One region of the Nonomuraea sp. NPDC047897 genome, then DNA from elsewhere that is predicted to be linked to it. Evidence: riboswitches for the same ligand, from Rfam matches in the RefSeq annotation. Region 1 holds a riboswitch; each other region holds the start of a gene.
The links. Region 1 has a riboswitch for thiamine pyrophosphate ahead of ACGF0J_RS10675 (purine-cytosine permease family protein). Riboswitches for the same ligand answer to the same signal wherever they lie in the genome.
Positions count from the first base shown of each region.

Region 2: another riboswitch for thiamine pyrophosphate. It lies ahead of thiO (glycine oxidase ThiO); the one in region 1 lies ahead of ACGF0J_RS10675 (purine-cytosine permease family protein).
Region 3: another riboswitch for thiamine pyrophosphate. It lies ahead of thiC (phosphomethylpyrimidine synthase ThiC); the one in region 1 lies ahead of ACGF0J_RS10675 (purine-cytosine permease family protein).

Region 1 is NZ_JBIDCC010000004.1:157,200-163,173, reverse strand. It holds gene ACGF0J_RS10695 (YidC/Oxa1 family membrane protein insertase) at 1-395, shown strand, start outside; gene ACGF0J_RS10690 (ATP-binding protein) at 392-835, opposite strand; gene ACGF0J_RS10685 (PAS domain S-box protein) at 974-2,842, opposite strand; gene ACGF0J_RS10680 (methylated-DNA--[protein]-cysteine S-methyltransferase) at 2,932-3,498, shown strand; gene ACGF0J_RS10675 (purine-cytosine permease family protein) at 3,470-4,813, opposite strand; TPP riboswitch at 4,804-4,916, opposite strand; gene ACGF0J_RS10670 (hypothetical protein) at 5,161-5,325, opposite strand; gene ACGF0J_RS10665 (DUF6247 family protein) at 5,410-5,751, opposite strand; gene ACGF0J_RS10660 (rhodanese-like domain-containing protein) at 5,911-5,974, opposite strand, start outside.
Region 2 is NZ_JBIDCC010000011.1:175,875-181,848, forward strand. It holds gene thiE (thiamine phosphate synthase) at 73-708, opposite strand; gene ACGF0J_RS24980 (Rv2175c family DNA-binding protein) at 686-1,060, opposite strand; gene ACGF0J_RS24985 (NAD(P)/FAD-dependent oxidoreductase) at 1,091-2,254, opposite strand; TPP riboswitch at 2,313-2,427, shown strand; gene thiO (glycine oxidase ThiO) at 2,417-3,637, shown strand; gene thiS (sulfur carrier protein ThiS) at 3,634-3,834, shown strand; gene ACGF0J_RS25000 (thiazole synthase) at 3,827-4,582, shown strand; gene ACGF0J_RS25005 (PASTA domain-containing protein) at 4,713-5,974, shown strand, end outside.
Region 3 is NZ_JBIDCC010000004.1:318,945-324,918, reverse strand. It holds gene ACGF0J_RS11520 (ABC transporter permease) at 1-525, shown strand, start outside; gene ACGF0J_RS11515 (sensor histidine kinase) at 530-1,780, shown strand; gene ACGF0J_RS11510 (response regulator) at 1,773-2,408, shown strand; TPP riboswitch at 2,483-2,598, shown strand; gene thiC (phosphomethylpyrimidine synthase ThiC) at 2,590-4,299, shown strand; gene ACGF0J_RS11500 (DinB family protein) at 4,474-5,001, shown strand; gene ACGF0J_RS11495 (GMC oxidoreductase) at 5,231-5,974, opposite strand, start outside.

The DNA of each region.
Region 1 (5,974 bases):
GGATCCTGCCGGGGCTGGCCCAGTTGCCGTTCCTGTGGCTGATGTACCAGGTCGCCACGCATCCGACCGCGCTCGCGGGCCAGCAGTTGCTGGGGGCTCCGCTGGGTCAACAGGTGGCCGGCGTGGTGGCCAATTACGGACTGATCAGTTGGCCATTTTCGGTCTTTGCGGTGATCATCGCGCTGGTCGCACTGGTGGCCTGGCTCTCGTCACGGAAAATCCGGTCCACGCTGACCGAGGAGCAGCCCGAAACGCTACGGAAGATCATGCCGTTGCTGCCGTGGGGCTCGGTGGTCGCCGCGGCCGTGCTCCCGCTGGCCGCCGGGCTCTACCTCCTGGTGTCCACGGCGTGGACCTTCGGCGAGCGCGCCGTACTGACCGCCCGTGCCGGCTAACCGGCCTCTCTGAGCGCCGCGACGTGCCCGTTCATCGAGCCGTTGCCGTTGGGCGCGGGCAGCACGGCCCACACGGTCGTCATCTCGCCGTCGTGGCGAACACCCCAGCTCTCGGCCACGTACTCGACGATGCCGAGCCCCCTGCCCCCCAGCGATGAGAGGGTGGGGCGGCCGGCGCGCGGCTCGGTGGCGGCGCCCCCGTCGCTCACGGCCACCTCGATCCGATCGCCACTGCGCAGCCACGCCACCTTGACCATGCCCGACGGCAACGGATGGGCGTGTCTCAGCGCGTTGCTGAGCAGCTCGCTCACCACCAGTACGGCGTCGTCGATCGCGGCGTCGAACACGCCGAGATCCTGCAGGTCAGTGCTCAGACGCTGGCGGGCAACGGCGACGCTGGACGGCGCGTACGGCAGCAGCACCACGCTTGACACACCCACCTCCCCGTCTACCAGTGCCCCCCGCGGGGGACACTCCCCGGTACGACCGAAATGCCCCGTTACCCAGTCCCAGAAACCGCATCTCGATCACAGCTTGTACACATTGGACTGTAGGTCAGCACATCCGTGACCACCTCGTTACCGCATCGGTGTGTCGTTTCCAGTAGTGGACGCGGTGCCCATGACGAGCCGCATCCGGGTGCCGCCGCCGTCGCGCGGGTGGGCGCTCACGTCACCGCCCTGCGCCCTGGCCAGGCTGCGCACGATGTACAGGCCCAGCCCGACCCCCCCGAACCTCCTGCGGTCGCCGCTGTCGGCCTGGACGAACCGTTCGAAGACCCGATCCCGGTCGGGCGGGGCGATGCCGACGCCCTCGTCATCCACGACGACCACCACCGTGTCCTCCTCCGGCCACGCCTCGACCCTGATCAGGCCGCCCATCGGGCTGTACTTGAACGCGTTCTCCAGCAGCTGGCCGAGCACGATCTCGGTGGCCAGCGCGTCGCCCAGGACCGGCGGCAGGCCCTCCGGGAGAGCCACCTCGACACGGTGCCGGTCGGACAGCGCGGGCAGGCCCAGCGTCGCCGCGTGGATGCGTTCGGCCAGGTCGAACGCCTCGACCCGGACCTTCAGCTCGTCCGCGCCGGCGCGGGAGCCGAGCAGCAGGTGGTCCATGAGCCGCCCCAGCGACCGGGCCCGCTCGGCGATCGTGTGCACCGCGGAGCGGCGCTCGGGGTCGGTCAGCTTGTCCCAGCGCGCGTCCAGCGTGCTGGCGAAGCCGCGCACGATCGTGATCGGGGTGCGCAGCTCGTGGCTGGTGGTGGCGAGAAAGAGATCCTTGGCCTCCTCCAGCTCCTTGGCCTGGGTCACGTCGCGGAAGTCGACCACCACCTCGCCGGTCTCCTCGATCTGGGCGCCCACGACGTCCAGCCAGCGCCCGTTCGGCAGCCGGAAGGTCAGCTTCTCGCCCGGCCCCGGCAGCGCGAACGGCGGCGGCAGGTCCAGCACCGCCTCGGCGGGCAGCGCGGTCAGCTCCGTCGCGGCGGGATTCCACCGGATCACCCGCCCCTCGCGGTCCAGCACGGCGATGCCGTCGGCACTCGCGTCGAACAACGCCCGCTCGTGGGCCCGCTGGCGGACGGCCTCCTGGTAGGCCATCGCGTTGCCGACGGCGATGCCGGCGTGCCCGGCGAGCAGCTCCAGCAGTTCGAGCTCCAGGTGGCCGGGCCGGTCGTCGGCGAACAGCGCGTAGAGCGCGCCGTACGGACGCCCGCCCACGGCCGCGAGCCCCAGCGCGATGGTGTGCAGGCCGGACAGCTCCGCCCAGACCAGGTCGCCGAGGCCGTCCGACTCCAGCAGAACGGTCCTGCCGGTCCGCAGCAGCTTGCCGACGAGACTGGTGCGCAGGTCGGCCGTCGCGCCCTTGAGCGTCTCGGGCAGCCGGTGGGTGCTCACCAGGCGCAGCCGCTCGCCCTCGATGAGCACGAAGCCGCCCCCGTCGGCGCCCGTCAGCTCGGTCAGGCTGGCCGCGATCCGGTCGAGCACGGCCGACAGCTCCAGCTCGGCGTTGATGTCGGCGACCACGTCCGTCAGCCGGCGCACGAGCTGCGCCCGGCGCGCCACCGGCACGCCGGCCTCCTCACCGGCCTCGACGGGGTGGTGCTCGCAGACGTAGCCCACCACCGAGCTGCCGATGACCAGCGCGCTCGTGTCGACCCGGACGTCGATCACGCCGCCGTCGGCGCGCAGCCGCCTGGTCTGCAGCCTCACCTGGCCACCCGTGCGCACGCGTTCGAGCACCGCGTTGTGCTCGGCCGTCAGCTCGTCCGGCACGATCGGCGCCCGCCGGCCCAGCATCTCCTCGGCGCTCCAGCCGAAGAGCCGCTCCGCCGCCGGCGTCCACACCAGGACGCTCTGGTCGCGGTCGAGCGCGATCAGCGCGTTGGGCGAGGCGGCGAGCACCGCACGGGCGATCTCGTCGTCACTGCCGGCCCACTCGTCACCCACATCTCCATAGTGCCCGTGGCGAGGTGCCTGCGTCGTGCGATCCGTCCGATACGCTGCGGTCACGGCGTGCGACGGAAGAGGGTGAGGGGATGGCGAGCAGCGACCTCGACGCTCTGCTGCGGGTCACCTCCCCCAGCTATCGCGGGGAGTCCCCTCCCGACATCGCGTTCGGCACCTACGACGGCGCCGTGGGCAGGATGGTGCTCGCGGTGTCCGGCAAGGGCCTCGCGGCATGCAGCTACGACGACGAGCACGTCGTGTTCGAGCGGGTGTCGCGGCACGTCGGCACGTTCATCGGCCCCGACGCCCGCCGGCTCGACCCGGTGCGCCGCGAGCTCGACGCCTACTTCTCCGGCCGGCTGCGCGCCTTCGCCACGCCGGTCGACCTGGCCCTCACCACGTCGTTCGCGCGCACGGTGCTGCAGAAGACGATGGCGGTGCCCTACGGCACGACGGCGACCCTCGACGAGATCGCCGAACGCATCGGGCGGCCCCGCGCGCTGCGGGCGGTCGGCAACGCGCTCAACTCCAACCCGGTGTGCGTGGTGGTGCCCTGCCACCGCGTCGTGCCCGGCGACGGCACGCTCGGCGACTACGCCGGAGGCGCCGCCGCCAAGCGCCACCTGCTCACCGTCGAGACGCGCGCCCTCGCCTGACCGCGCCGATCGCCAGCGTCACCAGCGTCGCCACCAGCGCCGCGCCGAGCGCGCCGTTCATCCACGGCTGCCGGGTGAAACCGATCGCGTCGCGCGCCGCGGCCCACAGGGCGTCCCACTGCTCGACGGTGGGCGTCGAGGTGGTCAGCCAGTACGCGGCGAAGCCCAGGGCCCAGGGCGCCAGCATGGACCAGCGGGCGGGGGCGTCCTCCTCGGTGTTCCACCTCAGCGCGCCGCCGAGCACGAAGTAGTCGACCGCCAGCACCGCGAACATCGGCACGAACACCGCCCCGATGACGCCGAGGAAGGCCCCGTAGGAGGTCACGTCCACGACCAGCGCGATGGCGATGGTCAGCAGGCCCACCGCGGTGGAGAACACCCTGCGGTCCACCCTCGGCATGAGGTTCTGCAGCGACACGGTGGTGGAGTAGACGTTCGCGAACGACTGGTCGGTCTCCCGCAGCACGAGCACGGCGAAGAACAGCGCCCCGAGCGGCGCCGCCACGAACGGGCCGAACACCGCCGTGGAGTCGGCGTTCACCGCGGCCGCCCCGGCCATGGCCACCGCGTAGACGCCGAGGCCGAGGCAGGCGACCTGCGCCAGCGTGTAGCCGCCGACCACACCCGTGAAGGCGGCCGCGCTCGACCTGGAGTGCCGGGCGAAGTCGGCGGCGAGCGGCACCCAGGAGACCGACAGCGCGATCACGTAGTCGACGGCCGGCGCGAAGGCCGCCCACGAGCCGCCGGTCTGCGGCTGGGCCGTGCCCAGGAAGTCCACGGAGAACCAGACCATCGCGATGACCACGGCGATCGTCACGTAGCGGCGCAGCACCCGTACGGCGCCGAGCGGCCAGATGCTCAGCGCGGTGGTGATCACTCCCGCGACGATCACCCACACCGCGTACGGCACAGCGGAGCCGAAGATGGCGCTCGCCCCCATGGCGATCACCCAGAGCTCGAAGGCGCCCCAGCCGACCATCTGGACGATGTTGAGCACGGTCGGGATGTACGACAACTTCGCCCCGAACAGGCCGCGCAGCAGGACCATCGCCGGCTGCCCGGTCCGCGTGCCGGGCACGGCCGCCAGGCCCACCATGGCCGTGCCGATCAGGCTGCCGACGAGCGTGGCCGTCAGCGCGGCCACCAGGCTCAGCGGCGGGGCGTCGCGGAGCGGGCTGATCAGGAACAGCGCCCCGGAGAAGCCGAGGAGGCTGACGCCGAGGTTGGCCCACAGGGCGCCCTGGTCGAGCACCCCGAGAGTCTTGGGGGGTTCTCCGTCGAGAGTCAGCGGAACTTCGTCGGCGACGTGCGCCATCGCACTCTCCCTACGCCGGCATTACCCGGACAGGTTCATGCGGTCGGCAGCAGCGATAGCTGCCCTCTCAGCCTGGTTGCTCCAAGCTCCCGCGGGGGTTCATGGGGACGAGCTGGGATCGCCCCAGCTCGCGCCTAATGATGCACTAATTGTCCGCTGCGTGGCTACCGCCAACCCGGGGGCACCGCCTCGTGGGTCAGCAGGAAGGTGACCGTTGATGCCCGATGCCGGGGGCGCCGCCGCCCGCAAGGACAGCACCAGTCGTCGCAGGCGAACGCGAGCGGACGTGCCGACGCCACCGACGAGGCGACCTGCGAGGCCCTGCGCAAGCTGGGCCAAGCACTCCGTCAGAGCCACTGAACGCGCACGACGTACACCTCTCGTGTCCTTTCCAGGACGAGGTACGTGATGAGGCCGCGCTCACCGAACGGCATGGTCAGCATGTTGGCATCGGGATTGCTTGGGTTCGATGAGCGCCCCGTCCACGGCGCCGTCTCCAGAAGGGTGAACAACTCGGCAAGGTAGCCGAGCGCTTCATCCGGTAGCGCGTCGATCTGGTCTTGGGCGACGGGGTCAGGAGGAAGGAGGGTGTACGCCTACAGCGCGACTCCGCGTTCGGACAGCAGCTCACGCCAGCTCTTGTCGCCGCGTGGCAGAGCCTCGCCACGAGTGGCAAGAGCTTGGGCATCGGCCACGCGCTCATGCATCTGCCGGCGGCCTGCCGGGTCTTTCGCCGAGTCGCACGCGATGAGCCACCACGTGTGTACGAAATCGTTGAGCTTCGTCAGGTCGAGGCTGGCACGAACCTCCGCGAGCGCGAGCCGCAGCCCTTCGTCAAACCCTTCGCGATCCTGTGGCGTGACCAGCGCGCCACGAATGGCCCGCAGGTTCTTGTCCGGCGCTGCCTGCGGCGTTAGCTCTTGTGGTTGTGCCGTCATCGGGGCTCCCCCTCCGTCCGACCTGCCAGCTCAGCGTACAGGCGACTGCTGTACTTCGTAGCTGTACGAGGACTGAAAGGTCCACCCATACCGCCCATGGGTGGCCTTTGACCTGCACCGGGAGCGCTACAGCACGTCGGAGCGGGAGATGTCACTAGATCAGGCGACGAAGGGCGGCTGTCCGGTCTCGCTGACCATCGGGCGGCGGGCGAACGCCCACGAC
Region 2 (5,974 bases), on a different contig from region 1:
CGCATCGAGCGAGCCAGGCGTCCAGCGAGCCAGGCCGTTCAGCGGGGCAGGCCGTTCAGCAGGGCAGGCCGTTCAGCGAGCCAGGCGTTTGGCGAACTCGGCCGCCGCCGCGCCCGGGTCGTCGGCGTCGGTGATGGCCCGGACCACCACGACCCGGCTGACCCCGTAGGACATGACCTCGTCCAGGTTGGCCAGGTCGATGCCGCCGATGCCGAACCACGGCCGGTCGGTGCCGAGCGAGGCCGCGTGCCGCAGCAGCGCGGGCCCGGGCGCGGACCGGCCGGGTTTGGTGGGCGTGGGCCAGACGGGGCCGCAGCAGAAGTAGTCGACGCCCTCCTCCACCGCGGCGGCGGACGCCTCGGCGGTGGAGTGGGTGGACCTGCCGATGAGGACGTCGTCGCCGAGTATCTCTCGCGCGACCCTCACGGGCAGGTCGTCCTGCCCCAGGTGGAGCACGTCGGGCCGGGCGGCGAAGGCCACGTCGGCACGGTCGTTGACGGCCAGCAGCCGGCCGTGCCGGTCGCACGCGTCGCGGAACACCTCCAGCAGCGCGAGCTCCTCGCGCGCCTCCAGCCCCTTCTCCCGGAGCTGGACGATGTCCACGCCGGCCGCGAGCACGGCGTCGAGGAACTCGGCCAGGTCACCGCGTGCGCGGCGGCCGTCGGTGCAGAGGTAGAGCCGGGCGTCAGAAAGCAAGGGCCTGGGCACGCCGCTTGACCTCGGTGTGACGACCGGCCTTGATCGCCTGGACGGGCGAGCCCGGCAGCGAGTCGTCGGGGGTGAAGAGCCAGCGCAGCGCCTCGACGTCGTCGTAGCCGGCGTCCTGCAGCACGGTCAGGGTGCCCGGCAGGCCCTTCATCACGTCCCTTCCGTCGATGAACACCGCAGGCACCTGCGGCCCACCGCTGCCGCGGCGGACGCCGAGCAGCTTGTGGTCCTTGAGGAGTTGCTTGGCCCGGCCCAGGGACAACCCCAGGCGGTCGGCCACTTCGGGAAGAGTGAGCCACTCGTCGACGAGCTGGTCGGTCTCCCGGTCGATCTGCGCAACAGAAAGCGTCACGGAACCACAACTACCACATGCCGTGCTGGCTCAAACAACACAATCTCGTAGCGAAATATCGGGATCTACCAGGCGGTTCGCGTCGAGTCGCCGCCCGGCCTCGATGAGCCGGCGGCCCTGGACCAGGTCCCGCGGCCGGTCGACGGCCAGCACGGCGGCGAGCCGGTCGTCGCCGGTGAGCCAGACGGCCGCCCACTTGCCCTCGGGCTCGCCCCGGTACAGCAGCCGCTCCCCCGCCTCGCGGTGGCCGGCGTACTGGAGCATGTGGCCGAACTGCTCGGACCAGAAGTACGGCACCGGGTCGTAGACGGCGTCCTCGCCGAGCAGGGAGGCGGCGGCCACCTCCGGGGCGCCCAGGGCGGTGTCCCAGTGCTCGACCCGCAGCCGCGTCCCGTAGCGGCGCGACCACCAGGCGGCGCAGTCGCCGACCGCCACCACGCCCGGCAGGGAGGTGCGCAGGTGCTCGTCGGTGACGACGCCGTTGTGCAGGTCGATGTCGGCGCCGGCCAGCCACTCGACGGCCGGGCGGACGCCGATGCCGGTGACCACCACGTGCGCCGGCACGAACTCCCCGCCGACCAGCTCGACGCCGCCCTCCTCGACGGACCCCACCATCGTCTCCAGCCGCAGGTCGACGCCGTCGTACCAGCTCAGGGTGCGGGCGCCGAGCTCGGCGCCGACGGCGTGCGCGAGCGGCGCGGGCCCGACCTCCACCACGGTCACCTCGCAGCCGGACCGGCGGGCCGCGGTGGCCACCTCGGCGCCGATCCAGCCGGCCCCGACGACGACCACCCGGGCGCCGGGGACGAGCCTGGCGCGCAGCTCCAGCGCGTCGTCGAGGGTGCGCAGCACGTGCTGCGGCCCGTCGCCGGGCACCGTGACGGGCTCGGCCCCGGTGGCGATGACGAGACCGTCGTAGGCCAGCTCGCCTTCGGTGGTCTCCACGACGCCGGCCCGCAGCGACGTGGCGCCGACGCCCGGCCGGAAGTCCACCCGCAGCGCGACCGGGTCGAAGTCGACGTAGCTGGAGTCACTGGCGCCCAGCAGGACCGCCTTGGACAGCGGCGGGCGGTCGTAGGGGCGGTGGCGTTCGGCCCCCACGAGCGTGATCGCGCCGTCGAACCCCCTCGCCCGCAACGCCTCGATGCTCCGCACGCCCGCCAGGCCCGCTCCGACCACCACGACATGGTTCACGGACATGACCATAACGGGCCGGTGCCGGGCACGTCATGGCGAGGGCATAGGCTGGAGCCGTACGACGCGCGGGAGTCCGGCCGCACCGGGCTGAGAGGAAGGCTGCGCGGGCCTTCGACCGCAAACCACCTGATCCGGATCATGCCGGCGAAGGGAGCGCGCATGGACCTGGTCGTGGGCGGCGGGATCGTCGGGCTGACGATCGCCTGGCGGCTGTCCCGGGCGGGACGCGCGGTGACCGTGGTGGATCCGGCGCCCGGCACGGGCGCGTCGCACGCGGCGGCGGGCATGCTGGCGCCGGTCAGCGAGGTCACCTACACCGAGGAGCCGCTGCTGCGGCTGGGCGTCGCCTCGCTGCGCAGGTGGCCGTCGTTCGCCGCCGAGCTGGCCGCCGACGCCGGACTCGACGCCTCCACCGCCCGAGGCGGTGTGGACCTGCGGGCCGACGGCACCCTCGACGTGGCCTTCGGGGCCGACGACCTGGCGGCGCTGGGCGAGCTGGCCGACTTCATGGAGAAACTGGGGCTCCCGGTCGAGCGGCTGACGGGCCGCGAGTGCCGGCGGCTGGAGCCGATGCTCGCGCCGTCCGTGCGGGGCGGGCTGCTCGCCCCCGGTGACGCGTGGGTGGATCCGCGCCGGGTCACGGCGGCGCTGCTCGCCGCCCTGGACCGGCGCGGCGTCCCGCTGGTGCGCGCCCGGGTGAGCGGGCTGCTGCGCGAGGGCGGCGCGGTCCGCGGGGTGTCGCTGGACCGGGCGCCCGGCGAGCTGCGGGGCGACGGCGTCGTGCTGGCGGCCGGGGCGTGGAGCGCCGAGCTGGCCGACGTCGAGGTCCGGCCGGTCAAGGGGCAGATCATGCGGCTGCGCTCCCCCGAGCCGCTGCTGCGCCGGTGCGTGCGCGGCACGGTGCACGGCGCGCACGTCTACCTGGTGCCCCGCGGCGACGGCGAGCTGGTGGTGGGGGCCACGCAGGAGGAGCTCGGGTTCGACACGCGAGTGACGGCCGGCGGCCTGTACGAGCTGCTGCGCGACGCCCGCGAGCTGGTGCCCGGGGTGACCGAGCTGGAGGTCGCCGACGTGGTGGCCGGGCTGCGCCCAGGCACGCCGGACAACGTGCCCTACATCGGCCCGAGCGGCACCCCCGGGCTGACGCTCGCCACCGGGCACCACCGGGGCGGCGTGCTGCTGGCCCCGCTCACGGCGGCCGTCCTGCTGGGCGAGGAGCCCGAGCTGGCCGCCCTGTGCTCCCCGTCCCGCCCGCGTACCGGACCCGGCACCGGACCCGGCGCGACAACCGGCACGACATCCGGCGCGACATCCGGCACGGCATCCGGCGCTGGGCCGCGCCCCGGGCCCGGGTCCCCACCCTCGAGGAGTTGGCGATGAAAGTGACGATCAACGGCGACGCCCGCGAGGTGCCCGACGGCACCACCGTGGCGCAGGCCGTACGGATCCTGACCGGCCTCACCGCCGGTGTGGCGGTGGCCGTGAACGACGAGGTGGTGACGCGCGGCACGTGGGAGACCACGCCGCTGCGCGACAGCGACCGCGTCGAGGTGCTGACGGCGGTGCAAGGTGGATGACCTGATCATCGCGGGCGAGAAGTTCTCCTCGCGGCTCATCATGGGCACGGGCGGCGCCCCTTCGCTGGAGGTGCTGGACCAGGCGCTGGACGCCTCCGGCACCGAGCTGACCACGGTCGCGATGCGGCGGCTCGACCCGTCGGCGCGCGGATCGGTGCTGGACGTGCTGCGGCGGCGCGACATCAAGGTGCTGCCCAACACGGCGGGCTGCTTCACCGCCGGCGACGCCGTGCTGACCGCCCGGCTGGCCCGTGAGGCGCTCGGCACCGACTGGGTCAAGCTGGAGGTGATCGCCGACGAGCGGACCCTGCTGCCCGACCCGATCGAGACGTTCGACGCGGCGGAGCGGCTGGTGGCCGACGGGTTCGTCGTGCTCCCGTACATCGGCGACGACCCGGCGCTGGCGCGCCGCCTGGAGCAGGCGGGCTGTGCGGCGGTCATGCCGCTCGGCGCGCCGATCGGCTCGGGTCTCGGCATCCGCAACCCGCACAACATCGAGCTGATCGTCGAGGCGGCCTCCGTGCCGGTGATCCTCGACGCGGGCATCGGCACGGCGAGCGACGCCGCCCTCGCCATGGAACTGGGCTGCGACGCGGTGCTGCTGGCCACCGCGGTGACCCGGGCACGGCGGCCCGACCTCATGGCGGCGGCGATGCGCGAAGCCGTGCGGGCGGGCCGGCTCGCGCGCCTGGCCGGGCGCATCCCCCGCCGCCGCTACGCGGAGGCGTCCTCGCCGATGACTCCCTAGCTCCGCCGGGAGGCCGCCTCGGCAGGGCCGCGGCGGCCGTTCCAGGTGGGGGCCGGGTGCGGGGCACGGCTCGGCATCGTTTGGGATGGTCAGGACGTGCCGGGCCGCGATCGCCCGTAAACTCGGCCTCGTGGACACGACGACTGCGGACGCCCTCGTCGGGCGGCTCCTCGATGGGCGCTACCGCATCGAGTCCCGCATCGCGCGGGGTGGCATGGCGACCGTCTACCTCGCGCTCGACGTCCGGCTCGACCGCACGGTGGCCCTGAAGGTCATGCACCGCTCGCTGGCCGAGGACCCGTCGTTCGTGCGCAGGTTCATCGGCGAGGCCAAGTCCGTGGCCAGCCTGTCCCACCCCAACGTGGTGGCCGTCTTCGACCAGGGCACCGACGGCGACGTGGTCTACCTGTCGATGGAGTACGTGCCGGGCAGGACGCTGCGCGACATCCTGCGCGAGCGGGGCAGGCTGCCGGCGCGTGAGGCGCTGGAGCTGGTGATCCCGGTGCTCGCGGCGCTGGGCGCGGCCCACCAGGCCGGGATGGTGCACCGCGACGTCAAGCCGGAGAACGTCCTGCTGACCGCCGACGGCCGGGTCAAGGTGGTGGACTTCGGGCTCGCCCGCGCGATCGAGGCGTCCGGCCAGACCCGCACCGGCATGATGATCGGCACGATCGGCTACATGTCGCCCGAGCAGGTGACGACGGGCGCGGCCGACGCGCGCAGCGACGTCTACGCGACGGGCATCATGCTGTTCGAGCTGGTGACCGGGCAGCCGCCCTACGACGGCCAGACCCCGATGTCGGTGGCCTACCGGCACGTCCACGACACCGTCCCGGCGCCGTCGTCGCTGACGCCCGACGTGCCGCCGCAGGTCGACGCGCTGGTCGCGCAGGCCACCGCGCGCGAGCCGGGCGACCGTCCGGCCGATGCGACCGCGATGCTGGTGGCGGCCGTCGAGACGCACCGCCTGCTGCCCCGGCTGACCGATCCCGCCGCGTCCCGCACCCAGCACTCGCAGCCGCACCCGCAGCCGTCGCAACCGTCGGGGTCGCAGCCGTACGGGACCCAGACCGGCGGTTCGCAGGCCTACGGTTCGCAGCCCTACGGTTCATCACAGCCCTACGGCTCCCAGGGCGGCGCGTCGCGGCCCTACGGGTTCCAGACCGGCGCGTCGCAGCCCTACGGGCCGCAGCCGCACTCGGCGCCGCAGCACCCGTCCCAGCCGCACTCCGCCCCGCACGCGCTGCCGCCGCAGCCCCAGCCGACGCAGGCGCTGCCGCAGGCGGGGCTCACCGGCCCGGCGGCCGGCGGGCCCAACCCGACGCTCATCCAGCCGCGCGCCGAGGGGGCGGCCCCCGCGCCGCCGGGGCGGCGTCGCGCTCTCCGCTCGAC
Region 3 (5,974 bases), 160 kb from region 1:
TACCAGCTCCCCACCACCCTGGCGACCTACCGGGAGCGGGGCATCCTGCGCCGGCTGTCCACCACCCCGGTGCGGCCGGCGAGCCTGCTGACGGTGCAGCTCGCGTTGCAGCTCGTGCTCGCGCTGACCGCCTGCGGCCTGCTCGTGGCCGTCGCGGGCACCGTCCTGCGCGCCCACGTGCCGTCGGGCGTCCTGGCGCTCACGGTGGCGTTCCTGCTGGGCACGGCCGCGATGTTCGCCATCGGGCTGCTGATCGCGGCCCTGGCGCCGAACGGCCGGGCCGCCAACGGGATCGGCGTGCTGCTGTACTTCCCCATGGCCTACCTCGCCGGGCTCATCCAGCCGCCGCACCAGATGCCCACGGCGTTGCGGAACGTGGGGGAATACACTCCTCTGGGCGCCTTCCGGCGGGTGCTCGCGGAGGTCTGGGCGGGCGGGTTCCCCAGCCCCCTCATGATGGCCGTGCTGGCCGCGTACGCGCTGGTCGTCAGCCTGGCGGCGGCCAAGTTCTTCCGGTGGGAGTAGGGACGTGACGAGGACGGCGGCGGACACGCGGCTCGACCGGTGGGAGCGGCTCCTGGAGCGCCTGCTCGCGGCGGTGCCGTACCTGCTGCTGGTGGTGTCCACGGCGCTGTCCTGGCTGACCGGTGACACCGCGTGGCCGTACCGCCTGACCACGCTCGGCCTGGCGGCCCTCACCGCCGCCTGGATCGGGGTGATGGGCAGGACGCCCGGCGCCCGGCGGCACGTCTACGTCGCCGGGCTGGTGGTCCTGATCGCGGTGCTCAACACGCGGGGGATCTGGTTCGCCTCCTTCTTCGCCTTCACCGGCTACCTGCACTCCTGGTGGTACCTGCCGGGCAGGTGGCGGCTCGCCGGGGTGACCGCGACCGCCGCCGTGTGCATCCCGGGCTACACCGGCCGGCTGCCCGAGCCCACCCTCACGGGCATCCTGACCTACCTGTTCTTCGTCGCCGTGGTCGTCTCGCTCGTCTGCCTGTTCAGCTTCGTCGGCGACGTCACCACCGAGCGGAGCGCCGAGCGCAAGCTCATGGTGGCGCGGCTGGAGGAGACGCTGCGGGAGAACGCGGGCCTGCACACCCAGCTCCTCGTGCAGGCCCGCGAGGCCGGGGTGTTCGACGAGCGCCGGCGCATGGCCCGCGAGATCCACGACACCCTCGCCCAGGGGCTGGCGGGCATCATCGCCCAGCTCCAGGCCGCCACCCACGCCCACGAGGCCGGCGAGGAGCCGGCCGTCTGGCGGCGGCACCTCGACACGGCCACCCGCCTGGCCCGCGACAGCCTGGCCGAGGCGCGCCGGTCGGTGCACGCCATGGAGCCGGGGCCGCTGCAGTCCGCCCCCCTGCCGGACGCGCTGGCGCGGGTCGCCGCCGAGTGGTCGGAGCTGCACGGCGTACGCGCCGACGTCACCGCGACGGGCCCGGTCCGTCCGCTGCACCCGGAGGTGGAGGGGACGCTGCTGCGCACCGCTCAGGAGGCGCTGGCCAACGTGGCCAAGCACGCCCGGGCCGGCCGGGTCGCCGTCACCCTGTCGTACATGGAGGACCTCGTCAGTCTGGACGTGCGCGACGACGGCGCCGGGTTCGACGCGGAGCGGGTCCGCGACGGCGGCGGGTACGGTCTGACCTCGATGCGCCAGCGGGTCAGCCGCCTGGCGGGCACCCTGGAGATCGAGAGCGAGCCCGGCTCCGGCACCGCGATCTCCGCGGCCGTCCCCGCGGTGCCCAGGGAACACGCGGAGGAGAGCTTCCTTGCCTGACACCCCCATCCGGCTGCTGATCGCCGACGACCATCCCATCGTCCGCGACGGCATCCGCGGCATGTTCACCGGCGACCCGCGCTTCGAGGTGGCCGGAGAGGCGGGCGACGGCGCGCAGGCCGTCGACCTCGCCCGCGCCCTCGACCCCGACGTCGTGCTCATGGACCTGCGGATGCCCCGCATGGACGGAGTGACAGCCATCAGGGAGCTGGCGCGGCTCGGTGTCCGGGCCCGGGTGCTGGTCCTCACCACGTACGACACCGACAGCGACGTGCTGCCCGCGATCGAGGCCGGAGCCACCGGCTACCTGCTGAAGGACGCCGCACGCGAGGACCTCACGCGCGGCGTCGAGGCGGCGGCGCGCGGCGAGGCCGTCCTGTCCCCGTCCGTCGCCACCCGCCTCATGGGTCAGGTGCGCGCACCCGCCGACCCGCTGAGCGGCCGGGAGCTGGAGATCCTGCGCCTGGTGGCCCAGGGCACCACCAACCGCGAGGCCGCGGCCCGGCTGTTCATCAGCGAGGCGACGGTCAAGACGCACCTGCTGCACGTCTACGCCAAGCTCGGCGTCAACGACCGGGCCGCCGCGGTCGCCGTGGCCTACCAGCGCGGCCTGCTCACCGGGGGGTGACCGCCCGTCGAGGACGGGCCCGGGCACGTCGGCGGCTCCGCCTTGCGCCCCTGCGGGCGCCGGGTTACGTTGATCCGGTCCAACGCGGGAGCCCGGTGTGACCGGGCTGAGAGGACGGCTACCCATCAGCCGCCGACCGCCAGAACCTGCTCCGGGTAATGCCGGCGAAGGGAGTTGCCGCGTGAGTGGCGCGCGTTTTTCCAAGGTCCACCTCGGCGAGCTGCGGGTGCCCGTGCGGGAGGTGCTGCTGTCCAACGGGGAGCGGATCAGCTTGTACGACACGTCCGGGCCGTACACCGACCCGGCGGCCGCCACCGACGTGACCGAGGGGCTGCCGGCCCGGCGCGAGGAGTGGATCCTCGCCCGGGGGGACGTGGCCGACTACGCGGGCCGGCCGGTGCGGCCGATCGACGACGGCCGCCCGAGCGGGGCCGGCCGGGCCGGACACGCCTGGCGCGGCGCGGCGCGGCGGCCGTTGCGGGCCACGGGGGCGCCCGTGACGCAGCTCGCCTACGCCCGGCGGGGGGAGATCACCCGCGAGATGGAGTTCGTCGCGATCCGGGAGGGCGTGACACCGGAGTTCGTCCGGGACGCGGTGGCCGCCGGCCGGGCGATCATCCCCGCGAACGTCAACCACCCGGAGAGCGAGCCGATGATCATCGGTCGCGACTTCCTCGTGAAGATCAACGCCAACATCGGCAACTCGGCCGTCACCTCCTCGATCGAGGAGGAGGTCGAGAAGATGACCTGGGCCACCCGGTGGGGCGCCGACACGATCATGGACCTGTCCACCGGTCGCGACATCCACACCACCCGCGAATGGATCATCCGCAACTCGCCCGTGCCCGTCGGCACCGTGCCGCTCTACCAGGCGCTGGAGAAGGTCGGCGGGGTGGCCGCCGACCTGTCGTGGGAGGTCTACCGCGACACGCTGATCGAGCAGTGCGAGCAGGGCGTCGACTACATGACCGTGCACGCCGGGGTGCGGCTGGCGTACGTGCCGCTGACCGCCCGCCGCAAGACGGGCATCGTGTCCCGGGGCGGCTCGATCATGGCCGCCTGGTGCCTGGCGCACCACCGCGAGAGCTTCCTGTACGAGCACTTCGCCGACATGTGCGAGATCTTCGCCGCGTACGACGTGGCGTTCTCACTGGGCGACGGCCTGCGGCCCGGCTCCATCGCCGACGCCAACGACGAGGCGCAGTTCGCCGAGCTGCGCACGCTGGGCGAGCTGACCGCGATCGCCCGCGAGCACGGCGTCCAGACGATGGTCGAGGGACCCGGCCACGTGCCCATGCACAAGATCAAGGAGAACGTCGACCTGCAGCGCGAGCTGTGCGACGACGCCCCCTTCTACACGCTCGGCCCGCTGGTGACCGACATCGCCCCCGGATACGACCACATCACCTCCGGCATCGGCGCCGCCATGATCGGCTGGTTCGGCACGGCCATGCTCTGCTACGTCACCCCGAAGGAGCACCTGGGCCTGCCCGACCGGGACGACGTCAAGACCGGCGTCATCACGTACAAGATCGCGGCGCACGCCGCCGACCTGGCCAAGGGCCACCCGCTCGCCCAGCGGTGGGACGACGCGCTGTCCGACGCCCGGTTCGAGTTCCGCTGGGAGGACCAGTTCGACCTGTCGCTCGACCCCGACACCGCCCGCTCCTTCCACGACGAGACGCTGCCCGCGGCCCCGGCGAAGACCGCCCACTTCTGCTCCATGTGCGGGCCCAAGTTCTGCTCCATGAAGATCAGCCACGACGTCCGCCGCTACGCCGACGAGCACGGCCTGTCCGACTCCGAGGCGCTCACGGCCGGCATGGCCGACATGTCGGCACGGTTCCGCGACCAGGGCGGCACGGTCTACCTCCCCCTCACCGACGCCTGAGAGGGACGCCCACCCCAGGCGTTTCGCCAGATCATTTCGCCTCGCTCGCTCGGCATTCGCGAACCGGTCCGGCCGGCACAGCAGCGGCCGGACCGGTTCATTACGCCCGGCGGCGGCGGGCCCGATACGCGCGTACCCCGCAAATACGGTTGCGCAGGTCGTCATGATGGTGACATGACGTGGACAGCACCCGACGTAGAGCGGGGACCTCGGACGGACATGGCCTGCGGCGAACGCGAGATGCTGGATAACTGGTTGAAGCTCCGCCGGGTGTTCCTGCTGCGCAAATGCGCCGGCCTCACCGCCGAGCAACTGAAAACCGCCTCCGTGGAGCCGTCCAACCTGACGCTGCTCGGCCTTCTGCGACACATGACTGAAGTCGAGCGCTGGTGGTTCCGGGAGAAGTTCCTGCACGAAGACTTGCCCGAGCTGCACATCACGGAGGAGTACGAAGACGGCGACTTCGACCTGGTGGCCGACGCCGACGCCGAAGCGGACTACGCCGCCTTCCTCGCGGAGACGGCTGCCTGCGACGCCGCGGTTGCGGATATCGACCTCGACGAGCTGGCCGACGACCCTGGGGCGCCGACCGGCAAGGTCAGCCTCCGCTGGATCTACATCCACCTCCTGGAGGAGTACGCGCAGCACACCGGGCACGCCGACCTGATCCGGGAGCGCATTGATGGGGCCACGGGAGCGTAACGGCCCTCCCGGCATCACCCGTATCCCTGTCCCGTCCTCAGCGACCAAATCCTTTGTCAGCAGGCTCTCAGACGATCCCCCGTGCCTACGCCGTCACCTGACGTAGGCACGGGGGCCGACCCGTCGGCCGCCTCGAAGGGTTGCCCACACGCTGTTCCGCCAAAGCTGATCATTTTCCGGCAGGTCCGGGCGCCTGCGACGGCCGCACACCGGGCGTCAAGGGCGAGTGTCACAGGTCCGTCGCGATGATCTGCTCGATGTTCCGCTCGGCGAGCGCGGTGATGGTGACGAACGGGTTCACGGTGGTGTTGCCCGGGATCAGCGCGCCGTCGATGACGTACAGGCCCGGGTAGCCGGCGAGACGGCCGTGGTTGTCGGTGGCCCTGCCGAGGACCGCGCCGCCGAGCGGGTGATAGGTGAGGTGGTCGCCCCAGACCTTGTACACGCCGAAGAGGTCGGTCCGGTAGATCGTCCCCTCCTTGGCGTTGATCTTGTCGAAGATGGTCCTGGCCATGTCGATGGACGGCTGCTTCCAGGCGGCCTGCCAGGTGAGCTCCACCCGGCCGGCCGCCGCGTTCCAGGTGAACTGGGCGCGGTGCGGATTCTTCGTGATCGACAGGTAGAACGAGGCGAACGTCTCGATCCCCGTGGGCAGCGGCGCGACCTCGGCGAACGCGCCACCGGCCGCCCAGTTGTCGATGCCGCAGCACGGGATGGCCGACTGGAGGCTGCCGGTCGGGTCCCACAGGTGGTTGGCGCGGCCGCACATGACGTTGCCGTTGTCGCCCCAGCCCTTGCCGACCTCGCTGTTCAGGTTCGGCAGCACGCCGGTGGCCTTCAGCCTGACCAGCAGCTTGCTGGTGCCGACGCTGCCCGCCGCGAAGAACACCCGGTCGGCGGTCACGGTCTTGGTCGCCGTGACGCCGCCGGTGTCGTCGAGCTGCTCGACGGTCACCGCGTACCCGCCGCCGGC